One region of the Streptomyces sp. CA-181903 genome, then DNA from elsewhere that is predicted to be linked to it. Evidence: riboswitches for the same ligand, from Rfam matches in the RefSeq annotation. Region 1 holds a riboswitch; the other holds the start of a gene.
The links. Region 1 has a riboswitch for thiamine pyrophosphate ahead of ACQEVS_RS24580 (thiamine ABC transporter substrate-binding protein). Riboswitches for the same ligand answer to the same signal wherever they lie in the genome.
Positions count from the first base shown of each region.

Region 2: it holds a riboswitch for thiamine pyrophosphate, as region 1 does, so the genes downstream of both, thiO (glycine oxidase ThiO) here and ACQEVS_RS24580 (thiamine ABC transporter substrate-binding protein) in region 1, are expected to answer to the same signal.

Region 1 covers NZ_JBNJLY010000001.1:5,469,996-5,477,793, forward strand. Annotated here, with positions in the region: gene rpsB (30S ribosomal protein S2) at 1-330, shown strand, start outside; gene tsf (translation elongation factor Ts) at 509-1,345, shown strand; gene pyrH (UMP kinase) at 1,506-2,285, shown strand; gene frr (ribosome recycling factor) at 2,455-3,012, shown strand; gene ACQEVS_RS24570 (phosphatidate cytidylyltransferase) at 3,012-4,139, shown strand; gene rlmN (23S rRNA (adenine(2503)-C(2))-methyltransferase RlmN) at 4,284-5,390, shown strand; TPP riboswitch at 5,459-5,564, shown strand; gene ACQEVS_RS24580 (thiamine ABC transporter substrate-binding protein) at 5,560-6,657, shown strand; gene ACQEVS_RS24585 (ABC transporter permease) at 6,633-7,798, shown strand, end outside.
Region 2 covers NZ_JBNJLY010000001.1:1,963,464-1,971,261, forward strand. Annotated here, with positions in the region: gene thiE (thiamine phosphate synthase) at 1-652, opposite strand, end outside; gene ACQEVS_RS08535 (Rv2175c family DNA-binding protein) at 729-1,094, opposite strand; gene ACQEVS_RS08540 (NAD(P)/FAD-dependent oxidoreductase) at 1,287-2,549, opposite strand; TPP riboswitch at 2,693-2,805, shown strand; gene thiO (glycine oxidase ThiO) at 2,803-3,996, shown strand; gene thiS (sulfur carrier protein ThiS) at 3,993-4,211, shown strand; gene ACQEVS_RS08555 (thiazole synthase) at 4,213-5,016, shown strand; partial or broken gene pknB (Stk1 family PASTA domain-containing Ser/Thr kinase) at 5,200-7,163, shown strand; gene ACQEVS_RS08565 (deoxyribonuclease IV) at 7,163-7,798, shown strand, end outside.

The sequences.
Region 1 (7,798 bases):
GTCGTCGCCATCCTCGACACCAACTGCGACCCCGACGAGGTCGACTACAAGATCCCGGGCAACGACGACGCGATCCGCTCCGTCACCCTGCTCACCCGTGTGATCGCCGACGCCGTCGCCGAGGGCCTCATCGCCCGTTCCGGTGCCGCGACCGGTGACCAGAAGCCGGGCGAGAAGGCCGGCGAGCCGCTGGCCGAGTGGGAGCGCGACCTGCTCGAGGGCGAGAAGAAGGCTGAGGAGGCCCCGGCCGCCGCCGAGGCCCCCGCTGCCGAGGCTCCCGCCGCCGAGGCCGAGGCTGAGAAGCCGGCCGCGGACGCCGAGCAGGCCTGACCCTGCCGTACCGGACGGCGGGGGCCACGCACAGCGTGACCCCGCCGTCCCTGGTGGATCCACGGCCGGATTCCGTCCGGTGGACGGGGACCGGCCGTCGTGGTGACCTCAAGACGGACCTGCCCCGCCGGGTGCCGAGCGGCACGGCGGGGCACAGTGCACAAGAAGGATTTCAACGATGGCGAACTTCACCGCCGCTGACGTCAAGAAGCTCCGTGAGCTCACCGGCGCCGGCATGATGGACTGCAAGAAGGCGCTCGACGAGGCCGAGGGCAACCTCGAGAAGGCCGTCGAGATCGTCCGCGTCAAGGGCCTGAAGGGCGTCGCCAAGCGCGAGTCCCGCACGACCGAGAACGGCGCCGTCGTCTCCTCCATCGCCGACGACAACACCTCCGGTGTGATCGTCGAGCTGAAGTGCGAGACCGACTTCGTCGCCAAGGGCGAGAAGTTCATCGCCGTGGCCGACGCGCTCGCCGCCCACGTCGCCAAGACCGCCCCCGCCGACATCGAGGCCCTGCTCGCCTCCGAGATCGAGGCCGGCAAGACCGTCCAGGCGTTCATCGACGAGGCCAACGCCACCCTGGGCGAGAAGATCGTCGTGGACCGCTTCGCCGCGTTCGCCGGTGGCTACGTCTCCGCGTACATGCACCGCACCGCCGCGGACCTGCCCCCGCAGGTCGGCGTCCTGGTCGAGCTGGACAAGGAGAACGCCGAGGTCGCGAAGGACGTCGCGCAGCACATCGCCGCGTTCGCGCCGAAGTTCCTCTCCCGTGACGCCATCCCGGCCGACGTCGTGGAGAACGAGCGCCGCGTCGCCGAGGCCACCGCGCGCGAGGAGGGCAAGCCCGAGGCCGCCCTTCCGAAGATCGTCGAGGGTCGCGTCACCGGCTTCTTCAAGGAGCAGGTCCTGCTGGACCAGCCCTTCGCCAAGGACAACAAGAAGACCGTCCAGAAGATCCTGGACGAGGCCGGCGTCACGCTGAAGCGCTTCGCCCGCATCCGCGTCGGCGCCTGAGCCCCGGCAGGGCAGCGATTGACCCGCGACCCGCTAGGGTCGTACGCAGCCGACCGGTCACCGGCCGGCCGCTGATGTGACGAGGAGGCCATTGCCGCACAGGGAACCGAAAGGACCCACCGGCAATGGCCTTCTTCGTATGTGCACGAGGAGAACTCCAATGAATCAGGGTGCGGACGCCCACAGGGCCGCCGACGGCAAGAGCGACGACCACGGGAAACCCCGCCGGTTCCTGCTGAAACTGTCCGGCGAGGCCTTCGCCGGCGGCGGAGGGCTCGGTGTCGACCCCGATATCGTGCACGCCATCGCCCGGGAGATCGCGGCCGTGGTCCGCGAGGGCTACGAGATCGCCGTCGTCATCGGCGGCGGCAACTTCTTCCGCGGCGCCGAGCTCCAGCAGCGCGGCATGGACCGGGCGCGCTCCGACTACATGGGCATGCTCGGCACGGTGATGAACAGCCTCGCCCTCCAGGACTTCCTGGTGAAGGAGGGGGTCGAGACCCGCGTCCAGACCGGCATCACCATGGGCCAGGTCGCCGAGCCGTTCATCCCGCTGCGCGCCGTGCGCCACCTGGAGAAGGGCCGCGTCGTGATCTTCGGCGCCGGCATGGGCATGCCCTACTTCTCCACCGACACCACCGCCGCCCAGCGCGCCCTGGAGATCCACGCCGAGGCGATCCTCATGGGGAAGAACGGCGTCGACGGGATCTACGACTCGGACCCGAAGAAGAACCCCGCCGCGGTGAAGTTCGACGCCCTGGAGTACGGCGAGGTGCTGGCGCGCGGCCTGAAGGTCGCCGACGCCACCGCCATCAGCCTGTGCATGGACAACAAGCTGCCGATCCTGGTGTTCGAGCTGCTCGCCGAGGGCAACATCGCCCGCGCCGTCAAGGGTGAGAAGATCGGCACGCTCGTGAGCGACCAGGGCACGCGGGACTGAGACGCCCGTACGGCCGTCCGCCGCGCCCCCGGGCACCGGCGGACGGCAACCCGGAGCCGTGGGAAGACCACGGCCCGGGGATGGACAACCGCCTGCCGGTCGGACACCGTGCAGGAGAAGACGCGCGCAGGGGCGAGGCTCTGCTTACTGATAACACCAGGAGCAAGTGGTGATCGAAGAGATCCTCCTCGAAGCCGAGGAGAAGATGGAGAAGGCCGTCGTGGTCGCCAAGGAGGACTTCGCGGCGATCCGCACCGGGCGTGCCCACCCGGCGATGTTCAACAAGATCGTGGCGGACTACTACGGTGCGCTGACGCCCATCAACCAGCTGGCGTCGTTCTCGGTCCCCGAGCCGCGCATGGCCGTGGTGACCCCGTTCGACAAGAGCGCCCTGCGCAACATCGAGCAGGCCATCCGCGACTCCGACCTGGGCGTCAACCCCAGCAACGACGGCAACATCATCCGGGTGAACTTCCCCGAGCTCACCGAGGAGCGCCGCCGGGAGTTCATCAAGGTCGCCAAGGGCAAGGGCGAGGACGCCAAGGTCTCGATCCGCTCCATCCGCCGCAAGGCCAAGGACGCCCTGGACAAGCTCGTCAAGGACAAGGAGTCCGGCGAGGACGAGGTGCGCCGCGCCGAGAAGGAGCTCGACGACACCACCGCCAAGTACGTGGCGCAGGTGGACGAGCTGCTCAAGCACAAGGAAGCCGAGCTGCTCGAGGTCTGATGAACGACGCATCCTGGGGAACCCCGCCGCGCGCCGGGCAGTGGGGATCCGCCGACCGGCACACCCCGTTCCCGGCGGGTCCAGTGCGCGAAGCGGCCGTCGCGGCGCAGACTCGGCCCATGCCGATCGTGCCCGACGCAGGCGGAGACCAGGAGGACCGTGACCAGGGGGCCGCTCACCTCGGTGGCCCCCTGTTCCGTGACGAACGCGACGAGCGTGACGTTCACGACCACCGCGACGAACGTGACCGAGGGGAGCCCGTCATCCGGCCGCACGAACCCGCCGCGCCCCAGGCGCCCAAGGCGGGGAAGAAGAGCGCCGGCCGCGATCTGCGGGCCGCGATAGGGGTGGGCCTGGGGCTCGGCGCGGTCATCGTCGCCTCGCTCTTCGTCTACAAGCCCGTCTTCCTCGGCGTGATCGTGATCGCCGTGGTGGTCGGCCTGTGGGAGCTCACCTCCCGGCTCGCCGAGCGCAAGGGCATCAAGGCGCCCCTGGTGCCGCTCGCCATCGGCGGGGCCGCGATGACCGTCGCCGGGTACGTCGACGGTGCCGAGGGCGCCTGGGTGGCCATGGCGCTCACCGCGCTCGCCGTGCTGGTCTGGCGGATGACCGAGCCGCCGGACGACTACCTGAAGGACGTCACGGCGGGCATCTTCGCCGCGTTCTACGTGCCGTTCCTGGCCACCTTCGTGGCCCTGATGCTCGCCGCCGACGACGGTGCCTGGCGGGTGCTGACCTTCCTGGTCCTCACGGTGGTCAGCGACACCGGCGCCTACGCGGTGGGCTGGCGCTTCGGCAAGCGCAAGCTGGCGCCGCGCATCAGCCCCGGCAAGACCCGCGAGGGCCTGATCGGGGCGGTGCTGTTCGCCATGGTGGCGGGCGCGCTGTGCATGCGCTTCCTGATCGACGACGGTGTGTGGTGGCAGGGTCTGCTGCTCGGCTTGGCCGTCGCGGTGAGCGCGACCCTGGGCGACCTCGGCGAGTCGATGATCAAGCGGGACCTGGGCATCAAGGACATGGGCCGGCTGCTGCCGGGCCACGGCGGGATCATGGACCGGCTGGATTCGCTGTTGCCGACGGCGCCGGTGGTGTGGCTGTTGCTCGTCGCCTTCGTCGGCGCGGGCTGACGAGGGCGCCGGTGGTGTGACCGTCGCCGATCGCTTTCGTCAGCGCCGGCTGAACCTCGGCTGACCTGCGTATTCCCCTCGGGCGGGGCCCGTTGTCCACAGGACGGCGGGCCCCGCCCGCACATCTGCGACACTTGAAACATCATGCCTAAGCCCGGAGAACTGACTTTCGTAGCCCCCCGCGGAGCCAAGAAGCCCCCGCGGCACCTCGCCGACCTCTCGCCCGCCGAGCGCAAGGAGGCCGTCGCCGCCATCGGTGAGAAGCCTTTCCGGGCGAAGCAGCTGTCCCAGCACTACTTCGCGCGGTACGCGCACGACCCCGCGCAGTGGACGGACATCCCGGCCGGCGCCCGCGAGAAGCTCGCGGGCGAGCTGCTGCCGGAGCTGATGAGCGTCGTGCGGCACATCTCGTGCGACGACGACACCACCCGCAAGACGCTGTGGCGGCTGCACGACGGCAAGCTCGTCGAGTCCGTCCTGATGCGCTACCCGGACCGGGTCACCATGTGCATCAGTTCACAGGCCGGCTGCGGCATGAACTGCCCGTTCTGCGCCACCGGCCAGGCCGGTCTGGACCGCAACCTGTCGACCGCCGAGATCGTGCACCAGATCGTGGACGGCATGCGGGCGCTGCGTGACGGCGAGGTGCCCGGCGGGCCCGCGCGGCTGTCGAACATCGTCTTCATGGGCATGGGCGAGCCGCTGGCCAACTACAAGCGCGTCGTCGGCGCCATCCGCCGGCTGACCGACCCGGAGCCCGACGGCCTCGGGCTGTCGCAGCGCGGCATCACCGTCTCCACCGTCGGCCTGGTGCCGGCGATGCACCGGTTCGCCGACGAGGGCTTCAAGTGCCGCCTCGCGGTCTCGCTGCACGCGCCCGACGACGAGCTGCGCGACACCCTCGTCCCGGTCAACACCCGCTGGAAGGTCCGCGAGGTCCTGGACGCGGCCTGGGAGTACGCGGAGAAGTCCGGCCGCCGGATCTCCATCGAGTACGCCCTGATCCGGGACATCAACGACCAGGCGTGGCGCGGCGACCTGCTGGGCCGGCTGCTCAAGGGCAAGCGGGTGCACGTCAACCTGATCCCGCTGAACCCCACGCCGGGCTCCAAGTGGACGGCGTCCCGCCCGGAGGACGAGCGGGCGTTCGTCGCGGCGATCGCCGCGCACGGCGTCCCGGTCACCGTCCGGGACACGCGCGGCCAGGAGATCGACGGCGCCTGCGGCCAGCTGGCGGCGACCGAGCGCTGAGCCCCGCCGAGGGCGGGGGAGCGGGCGGGCGCACTGGTACGGTGCACTCGCACCGCTCGTACAAATGAACAATCCGACAGGGGAGCGCACACAGCGCTGAGAGTGCGGCCCGCGCCGCAGACCCTCGGACCTGATCCGGTTAGTACCGGCGTAGGGAGTCAGCTCGACCATGAACACCACCCTCCGGCGTGCCCTGGGCGCCGCCGCCGTCACCGCCCTGGCCGTCCCGGCCCTCGCGGCCTGCGGAGGCTCCGACGAGGCCAAGGAGACGGACGGCGGCAAGACGGTCACCCTCGTCTCGCACGAGTCGTTCGTCGCCTCCCCGGACGTGCTCAAGGAGTTCACCGCACGGACCGGCTACAAGGTCAAGACGCTCAAGAGCGGCGACGCCGGGCGGGCGGTGAACCAGGCGATCCTCTCCAAGAGCCACCCGCAGGGCGACGTGTTCTTCGGCGTGGACAACACGCTGCTGTCCCGCGCCCTCGACAACGGGATCTTCGAGCCGTACGAGGCCAAGGGCCTGGACCGGGTGACGAAGGAGTTCCGGGCCGACGACGCCGAGCACCGGGTGACACCGGTCGACTCCGGTGACATCTGCGTCAACTACGACCGCGCCTACTTCACCGACCACAAGCTGACGCCGCCGAAGACCCTCGACGATCTGGTGAAGCCCGAGTACAAGGGCCTGCTGGTCACCGAGAACGCGGCCACCTCCTCCCCGGGCCTCGCCTTCCAGCTCGCGACCGTCGGCAAGTACGGGGACGAGGGCTGGCAGGACTACTGGAAGAAGCTCAAGGACAACGGCGTCGAGGTCGTCGACGGCTGGGAGCAGGCGTACAACGACCGCTTCTCCGGCTCCGCCGCCGGCCGCAAGGCCAAGGGCGACCGGCCGCTCGTCGTCTCCTACGCGTCCAGCCCGCCGGCCGAGGTGCAGGGCATGAAGCAGCAGCCGAAGTCGGCGGACGAGGCGCCGACCGGCGTCGCGACCGGCACCTGCTTCCGGCAGACCGAGTACGCCGGGCTGCTCAAGGGCGCGAAGAACGCCAAGGGCGGCAAGGCGCTGCTGGACTTCCTGCTGAGCAAGCGGTTCCAGGAGGACGTGCCGCTGAGCATGTACGTCAAGCCGGTGGTGACGGACGCGAAGCTGCCCGAGCTGTTCACCAAGTTCGGCGCGACGGTCGACGCCCCGCAGACGCTCGCCCCCGAGAAGATCGCGAAGAACCGTGATCAGTGGGTCAAGGCATGGTCCTCGATCGTCCTGAAGTAACCGCACCGAAGGACCGCGGAGCGCGGGGGACGGGCGTCCGCCTCGGCCTGATGGCCGTCCCGCTCGCCTTCTTCGGCCTCTTCTTCGCCTATCCGGTGGCCGCGATCGTCACGCGGGGGCTGAAGGCGGACGGGCGGTGGCGGTTCGGGCGGATCGGCGAGGTGCTCACCGATCCGGCGACCGGGCACGTCCTGTGGTTCACCACCTGGCAGGCGGCGGCCTCCACGGCGCTCACGCTGGTGCTCGCGCTCCCCGGCGCGTACGTCATGGCTCGCTTCGACTTCCCCGGCAAGGGGCTGCTGCGGGCGGTGGTCACCGTCCCGTTCGTGCTGCCCACGGTGGTGGCCGGGTCGGCCTTCCTGGCGTTGCTCGGGCGGCGGGGGCTCCTCGACGAGCTGTGGGGCGTCAGGCTCGACAACTCCGTCTGGGCGATCCTGCTCGCCCACGTCTTCTTCAACTACGCCGTGGTCGTCCGGACCGTCGGCGGGCTCTGGGCCCAGCTCGACCCCCGGCAGGAGGAGGCCGCGCGGGTGCTCGGCGCCGGCCGGTTCGCGGCCTGGCGGCGGATCACCCTGCCCGCCCTCGCCCCGGCCGTCGCCGCCGCGGCGCTGATGGTCTTCCTCTTCACCTTCACCTCCTTCGGCGCCGTCCAGATCCTCGGCGGCCCGCGCTACGCCACGCTGGAAGTGGAGATCTACCGGCAGACCGCCGAGCTGCTCGACCTGCCGACGGCCGCCGTCCTCACCCTCGTCCAGTTCGCCGCCGTCGCCGCGCTGCTCCTGGTGCACGCCTGGACCGTGCGCCGACGAGAATCCGTCCTGCGCCTGGTGGACGCGCGCCGCACCGCGCGCCGGCCGCGCGGCGCCGCCCAGTGGGGACTGCTGACCGCCGTCCTGGCCAGTGTGGCCGCCCTGCTCGTGCTGCCGCTCGCGGTGCTCGTGCTGCGCTCCTTCGACGGACCCGACGGCTACGGCCTGGCCTTCTACCGCGCCCTGGCCTCGGCCGGGGACGACGGCGTGCTCGGCGTCGCCCCGCTGGAGACGATCGGCAACTCGCTCGCGTACGGCCTCGCGGCGACCGCCATCGCGGTCGTCGTCGGCGGCCTGGCCGCCGCCGCGCTCACCCGGCGCGAGGGCCGGCT
Region 2 (7,798 bases), 3.5 Mb from region 1:
CCAGGCGGGCCGCGGCGTCGCCGGGGTCGTCGGCCTCGGTGAGGGCGCGGACGACGACGACGCGCCGGGCTCCGGCGTCGAGGACCTCGTCGAGGTTGCTCTCGTCGATGCCGCCGATGGCGAACCAGGGCCGGTCGGGCCGCAGCGCGGCGGTGTGCCGCACCAGGGACAGGCCGGGCGCCGGGCGGCCGGGCTTGGTGGGGGTGGGCCAGCAGGGGCCGGTGCAGAAGTAGTCCACACCCGGTTCGCGGACCGCCGCCTCGGCCTCGGCCTCGCTGTGCGTGGACCGGCCGATCAGCACGTCGTCGCCGAGGATGGCGCGCGCGGCGGGCACGGGGAGGTCGCCCTGGCCCAGGTGCAGGACGTCGGAGCGGATGGCGTGGGCGACGTCGGCGCGGTCGTTCACCGCGAGCAGCCGGCCGTGCCGGCGGGCGGCGTCGGCCATGACGGCCAGGTGCTCCAGCTCCTCACCGGCCTCCATGCCCTTGTCGCGGAGCTGCACGACGTCCACGCCGCCGGCGAGGACCGCGTCCAGGAACTCCGGCAGGTCGCCCTGGCGCCTTCGCGCGTCGGTGCACAGGTACAGCCGGGCGCCGGTCAGAGCCGCACGGGCCGTCGGGGCGTGCGGAAGCGTACGGGCGGTGGCGGACATCGGGTTCCCCCGGGGTCGGCGGTGCGCGGACGGGACGGGCCCGCCCGCGCACCGCGGGCTGTTCACTGCGGAACGGTCAGACGGCGAGCGCCTGGGCGCGCCGCTTCACCTCCGTGCCGCGATTCTCCCGCAGCGCCTGCGCGGGCGTACCCGGCAGGGACTCGTCCGGAGTGAACAGCCACTCCAGCATCTCCTCGTCGGTGAACCCGTCGTCCTTGAGCAGCGTCAGGGTCCCGGCCAGGCCCTTCACCACCTCGCCCTCGTCGATGAAGGCGGCGGGAACCTGCAGCACCCGGTTCTCCCCGCGGCGCACGGCGATCAGCCGGCCCTCCTTCACCAGCTGCCGTACGCGCGTCACCTCCACGTCGAGCATCTCGGCGATGTCGGGGAGGGTGAGCCACTCGGAAACGAGGGCATCGGTCTTCGTGTCAATCTCGGTCACGGGACAAGCCTGCCATCCGCCACGGACACCCGGTACCCGGGGACACCCGGGGGAGGCGGTTCAGCCCGTTGGGGGTGCCCCCTCTGGGGAGTCTAAGGACGAGCGGCGAAGCCGCGACAAGGGGGTCCGGGGGCGCAGCCCCCAGGAATCGGCGAATGGGGGTGCCCCTCTGCGGGAGGGACCGGGGCAACCTCACCCCACCGCCGCCTTCAGCGGCACCGCGGCGTCCGCCACCCGCCCCCGGTCCACCACCGCGCCCCGCTCGATCAACTTCCGCCCCTGCGCCAGATCCCGCGGCCGCCCCACCGCCAGCACCGCCACCAGCACCCCGTCCCGCAGCCAGCACACGGTCCACGCCGCCCCCGCCGGATCTCCGCGCCACACCAGCTCGTCGGCGGCGGCGTGATGCCCCGCGTACTGCACGAACCGCCCGAACTGCTCGGACCAGAAATAAGGCACCGGGTCGTAGACCGGCCCCTCGGCCGGCCCGTGCACGATGTTCGCGGCGACGGTCTTCGGCCCCTGGAGGGCGTTGTCCCAGTGGTGGACGAGGAGCCGTTCGCCGTACCGCGCGGAGGGGAAGGAGGCGCAGTCCCCGACCGCGTACACGTCCGGGACGGACGTCCGCAGCCGGTCGTCGGTGACGACGGAGCGGTCCGCCGCGAGCTCGACGCCGGAGCCGGCGAGCCAGCCGGTGGCGGGCCGCGCGCCGATGCCCACGACGACGGCGTCGGCGGTCAGCCGGGTGCCGTCGGCCAGCAGCACGGCACCGGGCTCCAGGGCCGCCACCCGGGCGCCGGTGAGCAGCCGGGCGCCGCTCTGCTCGTACCAGTCGGCCATGTGCGCGGCGACCTCGGCGGGCAGCGCGCCGGCGAGCGGGCGGTCGGCGGCCTCGACGACGGTCACCCGGCAGCCGGCCTCGCGCGCGGCGGTGGCGAACTCGGCGCCGATCCAGCCGGCGCCGACGGCGACCACGTCGCCCTTCCGCTCCAGCAGCGGCCGCAGCCGCTCCGCGTCGTCCAGGGTGCGCAGCAGGTGGACGCCGGGCAGGTCCTCGGCGCCGGGCAGCCGGACCGGCTCGGCGCCGGTGGCCACCACCAGGACGTCGTACGGGACGGGGCCGCGCGGCGTGTCCACCTCGTGATCGGCGGGGCGCAGCCCGGTGACCTCCAGGCCGAGGGCGAGTTCGATGTCCAGGGAGGCGAAGTCGACCTCGAAGGCGGACCCGTCCGCCTTGCCGAGCAGCACCGCCTTGGACAGCGGCGGCCGGTCGTAGGGCGGGTGCGGTTCGGCGCCCAGCAGGGTGATCGTGCCCTCCCAGCCCTGTTCGCGGAGGGCGACGGCGGTCTGCACGCCGGCCATGCCCGCGCCGGCGACGACGACGCGCCGCCGCGCCGCGCCTCCCACCGGCTCGTCGGGGGCCGTACCACTGCGGGTGTTCGTCTGCTCACTCACCCGATCACTGTAGGCGGGCGGGCGAGGTCTCCCGGAGCACCGTGCGGCGAGACCTCCGACACAACACCACCGCGCCGCGCGCCCCCGGGCCGGTCCCCGCCGCCTTCCGCCGCGTTCGCGGACCGTACTAGGGTGGCCGGTGCACAAGCACTCGCGGGAGCCCGGACGGACCGGGCTGAGAGGGAGGCTGGACGGCCTCCGACCGTACGAACCTGATCCGGGTCATGCCGGCGAAGGGAGGGGCTGGACGCCCATGCACGCGTCTACGCGCACCGGACCGTACGACGTCCTGGTGATCGGCGGCGGGATCATCGGCCTGGTGACCGCCTGGCGGGCCGCCCAGCGGGGCCTGCGGACCGCCGTCGCCGACCCGGCGCCCGGCGGCGGGGCCGCCCTGGTGGCGGCCGGGATGCTGGCCGCCGTCACCGAACTGCACTACGGCGAGCAGGCTCTGCTCGCCCTCAACCTGGCCTCGGCCCGCCGCTACCCCGCGTTCACGGCCGAGCTGGAGGAGGCCAGCGGCCGGGACACCGGCTACCGCGCCTGCGGCACCCTCGCCGTCGCCCTCGACGCCGACGACCGCGCCCACCTGCGCGAACTCGGCGCGTTCCAGCGGAGCTGCGGGCTGGAGGCGGAGTGGCTGACCGGCCGCGAGTGCCGCCGCCTGGAACCGATGCTCGCCCCGGGCGTCCAGGGCGGCCTGCGGGTGGACGGCGACCACCAGACCGACCCCCGGCGGCTGGCCGCCGCCCTGCTGACCGCCTGCGAACGCGCCGGAGTGGCCCTGCACCGCACGGCCGTCGCCCGGGTGCTGCTCGACGGCGACCGGGCCGCGGGCGCCGAACTCGCCGACGGGCGGCGGATCTCCGCCGGCCAGACCGTCCTGGCGGCCGGCAGCCACAGCGGCCGGATGGCCGGGCTGCCGGACGACGTCCTGCCGCCGGTCCGCCCGGTCAAGGGCCAGACCCTGCGGCTGCGCGTCCCCGAGGCGGTGCGGCCGTTCCTCTCCCGCACCGTCCGCGCGGTCGTCCGCGGCAACCCCGTCTACCTGGTGCCCCGGGAGAACGGCGAGCTGGTGATCGGCGCGACCACCGAGGAGCTCGGCTGGGACACCACCGTCACCGCCGGCGGCGTCTACGAACTGCTGCGTGACGCGCACGAGTTGGTGCCCGGCCTCACCGAACTGCCGCTCGCCGAGACCTCCGCCGGGCTGCGCCCCGGCTCCCCCGACAACGCGCCCCTCCTCGGCCCGACGGACCTGCCGGGCCTGCACCTGGCCACCGGCCACCACCGCAACGGCGTCCTGCTGACCCCGCTGACCGGCGACGTCATGGCCGAAGTGCTGACCACCGGGCGGCTGCCCGAGGAGGCCCGCCCGTTCACCCCCCGCCGGTTCGCCGCGCCCGGCGCCACCCCGTCCGCCCTCGCCCAGGAGCCCTCCGCATGACCGACGTCCACACCATCCACGTCAACGGCGAGCGGCGCGCCGTCCCGCCCGGGACGACCCTCGCCACCGTCGTCACCGGCCTCACGGGCGCCGGCTCCCCGGGCGGCGTGGCCGCCGCCGTCAACGAGGCCGTCGTCCCGCGCGGCAGCTGGGCGGACACGCCCCTGCGCGACGGCGACCGCGTCGAGGTCCTCACCGCGGTGCAGGGAGGCTGACGTGGCGGACGACGTGCTCACCATCGCCGGCACCCCCTTCGCCTCCCGCCTGATCATGGGGACGGGCGGCGCGCCCAGCCTCGACGTCCTGGAACGGGCCCTGCTCGCCTCCGGCACCGAACTGACCACCGTCGCCATGCGCCGCCTCGACCCGGCGGTCCGCGGCTCGGTCCTCTCGGTCCTGGAGCGGCACGGCATCCGGGTGCTGCCCAACACCGCCGGCTGCTTCACCGCCGGCGAGGCCGTCCTCACCGCCCGGCTGGCGCGCGAGGCGCTGGGCACCGACTGGGTGAAGCTGGAGGTCATCGCCGACGAGCGGACCCTGCTGCCCGACCCGATCGAGCTGCTCGACGCGGCGGAGATCCTCGTGGACGACGGCTTCACCGTCCTCCCCTACACCAACGACGACCCGGTCCTCGCCCGCCGCCTGGAGGACGCCGGCTGCGCCGCGATCATGCCTCTGGGTTCCCCCATCGGCTCCGGGCTGGGGATCCGCAACCCGCACAATTTCCAGCTCATCACCGAGCGGGCGAATGTTCCGGTCATCTTGGACGCGGGCGCCGGCACGGCGTCGGACGCGGCGCTCGCCATGGAGCTGGGCTGCGCGGCGGTGATGCTCGCCTCGGCGGTGACGCGCGCCCAGGAGCCGGTGCTGATGGCGGAGGCGATGCGCCACGCGGTCGAGGCGGGGCGCCTCGCGCACCGGGCGGGCCGGATCCCGCGGCGGCACTTCGCGGAGGCGTCGTCGCCCCGCGAGGGCCTGGCCGTCCTGGACCCGGAGCGGCCGGCGTTCAGCGCGCGCTGATCAAACGCCGGACGGGCTGGTTTTCCAGCCCGTCCGGCGTTTGAGGACGAGCGGCGAAGCCGCGACAAGCGGGGTCTGGGGCGCAGCCCCAGGAATCGGCGAAGGGGAGGGACCGGGGCACACACCACCGTCCGGCCCCACAACCGCACAGCTCCCCGCCGATCACTCGTAGACTCGTCAACCGTGGACACGACCTTGCCGGACCCTCTCGTCGACCAGCTGCTCGACGGCCGCTACCGCATTCAGGCGCGGGTGGCCGCGGGCGGCATGGCCACGGTGTACCGGGCCCTGGACACCCGGCTCGACCGGGTGCTCGCCGTCAAGGTGATGCACCCAGCGCTCGCCGCGGACAAGGTCTTCGTCGAACGCTTCATTAGGGAGGCCAAGTCCGCGGCCCGCCTGGACCACCCGAACGTGGTGAGCGTCTACGACCAGGGGACGGACGGCGGATACGTCTACCTCGCGATGGAGTACGTGGCCGGCTGCACCCTGCGGGACGTGCTGCGCGAGCGGGGCGCGCTCCAGCCGAGGGCGGCGCTGGACATCACGGAGCCGGTGCTGGCCGCGCTGGGCGCCGCCCACCGCGCGGGCCTGGTGCACCGGGACATGAAGCCGGAGAACGTGCTGATCGGCGACGACGGCCGGGTCAAGGTCGCCGACTTCGGCCTGGCCCGCACCGTGGGCACCAACAGCGCCACCAACACCGGTTCCATCCTGGGCACCGTCTCCTACCTGGCCCCCGAGCAGATCGAGCACGGCACGGCGGACACCCGCACCGACGTCTACGCCTGCGGCGTCGTCCTCTACGAGATGCTCACCGGCGTCAAGCCGCACAGCGGCGCCAGCCCGGCCCAGGTCCTCTACCAGCACCTGCACCGGGACGTGCCGCCGCCGTCGCAGGAGGTCCCGGGGCTGGCCCCGGAGCTGGACGACCTGGTGACGGTGGCCACGGCCCGCGATCCGGAGCTGCGCCCGTCGGACGCGGTCGGCATGCTGGGCCTGGTCCGGGCCGCCCGCGCCACGCTGACCCGCGAGCAGCTGGACGCCCGTCCGCCGCTGGCCGCGGGCCCGGCGGTGGCGGGCGACGACGAGGAGGCGACGAGCGTCCTGCCGCGTCCGGTCACCGCGCAGCCGCTGCCTCCGGCGGAGGCGCCCGAACCGGACCCGATGGACATGACGGCGCGGTTCGACGGCCCGCCCGAGCCCCCGCCGCCGCCCGCTCCCCGGCCCGCCCCCGCCGGTTCGCCGCCCTGCGGCGGCGGCCGCGGCGCGCGGTGCTGGTCGTGGCCGGCGTGCTGCTGGCCCTGCTGGCCGGCACGGGCGTCTGGTACATCAACACCGGGCAGTTCACGTCCGTCCCCGCCGTGCTGGACCTCACCCAGGCGCAGGCGGAGAAGAAGCTGGACAAGGCGGGGCTCAAGGTCCGCGTCCAGCCCGAGTTCAGCGACACCGTCGAGCGCGGCCATGTGATGTCCACCGACCCCAAGCCCGGCGAGCGCATCCGGAACACCGGCCGGGTGACCGTCGTCGTCTCCCGCGGCCCGGAGCGGGCCGAGGTCCCGAACGTCGTGGGCATGCGGCTGGACGAGGCGAAGAAACGGATCGCCCAGGCGGGCCTGACCGTCGGCGACGTCCGGACGCAGTTCAGCGACGAGACCCCGCAGGGCGAGGTGCTCTCCAGCGACCCCCGGGGCGGCGACGCGCGCCGCCCCGACTCCCCGGTGTCCCTGATCGTCAGCAAGGGCGAGCCGGTGGAGGTGCCGGACGTGTCCGGCCTGTCGCCCGACGACGCCCAGTCCACGCTGAGCGACGCGGGCCTGCGGATCAAGGTCTCGGACGCGCAGGTGTACTCCGACCGGGAGAAGGGCGACGTCGCCGAGCAGTCCCCCGCCCGGGGCGTGCAGGCGGCCAAGGGCGACACCGTGACCGTCACCCTGTCCAAGGGCAAGGAGATGCTCACCGTCCCGGACGTCACCGGCCGCAACGAGGCCGACGCCAAGCGGATCCTGACCTCCGCCGGCTTCCAGGTCCGGGTGGACCGGCCGTTCTTCTTCCCCAAGGACTCCGTGGAGAGCCAGTCCGTCCGGGCCGGCGACAAGGCCGCCCGCGGCGACACGATCACCATCCGCCTCAAGGGAGCACTGTGATGTCCGGCGCTGTGATGTCCGGTGCCGTGACGGCGGGCATACCCCGCAACCCCGTCGGCGGCCACATCCCGGTGGCCGGCGGCCTGGCCCGCACCGGCCTGCCGTACGCCCGCGAGATCGGCGCCGAGGCCGTACAGGTCTTCGTCGCCAACCCGCGCGGCTGGGCGACCCCGCCCGGCAGTCCGCGGCAGGACGAGGAGTTCCGCGCGGGCTGCGCGGAGGCCGGGCTGCCGGTCTACGTCCACGCGCCCTACCTGATCAACTTCGGCTCCCACACGGAGGCGACCGCCGAACGCTCGGTGGACTCGCTCCGCCACTCCCTCCGCCGGGGCCGGCGGATCGGCGCCCGCGGCGTCGTGGTCCACACCGGCTCCGCCACCGGCGGCCGCCCGCGCGCCGAGGCCCTGACGCAGGTGGGCGAACGCCTGCTCCCCCTCCTCGACGAGCTGACGCACGACGACGACCCCCGCCTCCTCCTGGAGCCGACGGCCGGCCAGGGCGCGTCCCTCTGCTCCTGGATCGCCGACCTGGGCCCCTACTTCGAGGTCCTCGACCAGCACCCGAAGCTCGGCGTCTGCCTCGACACGTGCCACTTGTTCGCGGCGGGCCATGATCTCGCCGCTCCCGGCGGGATG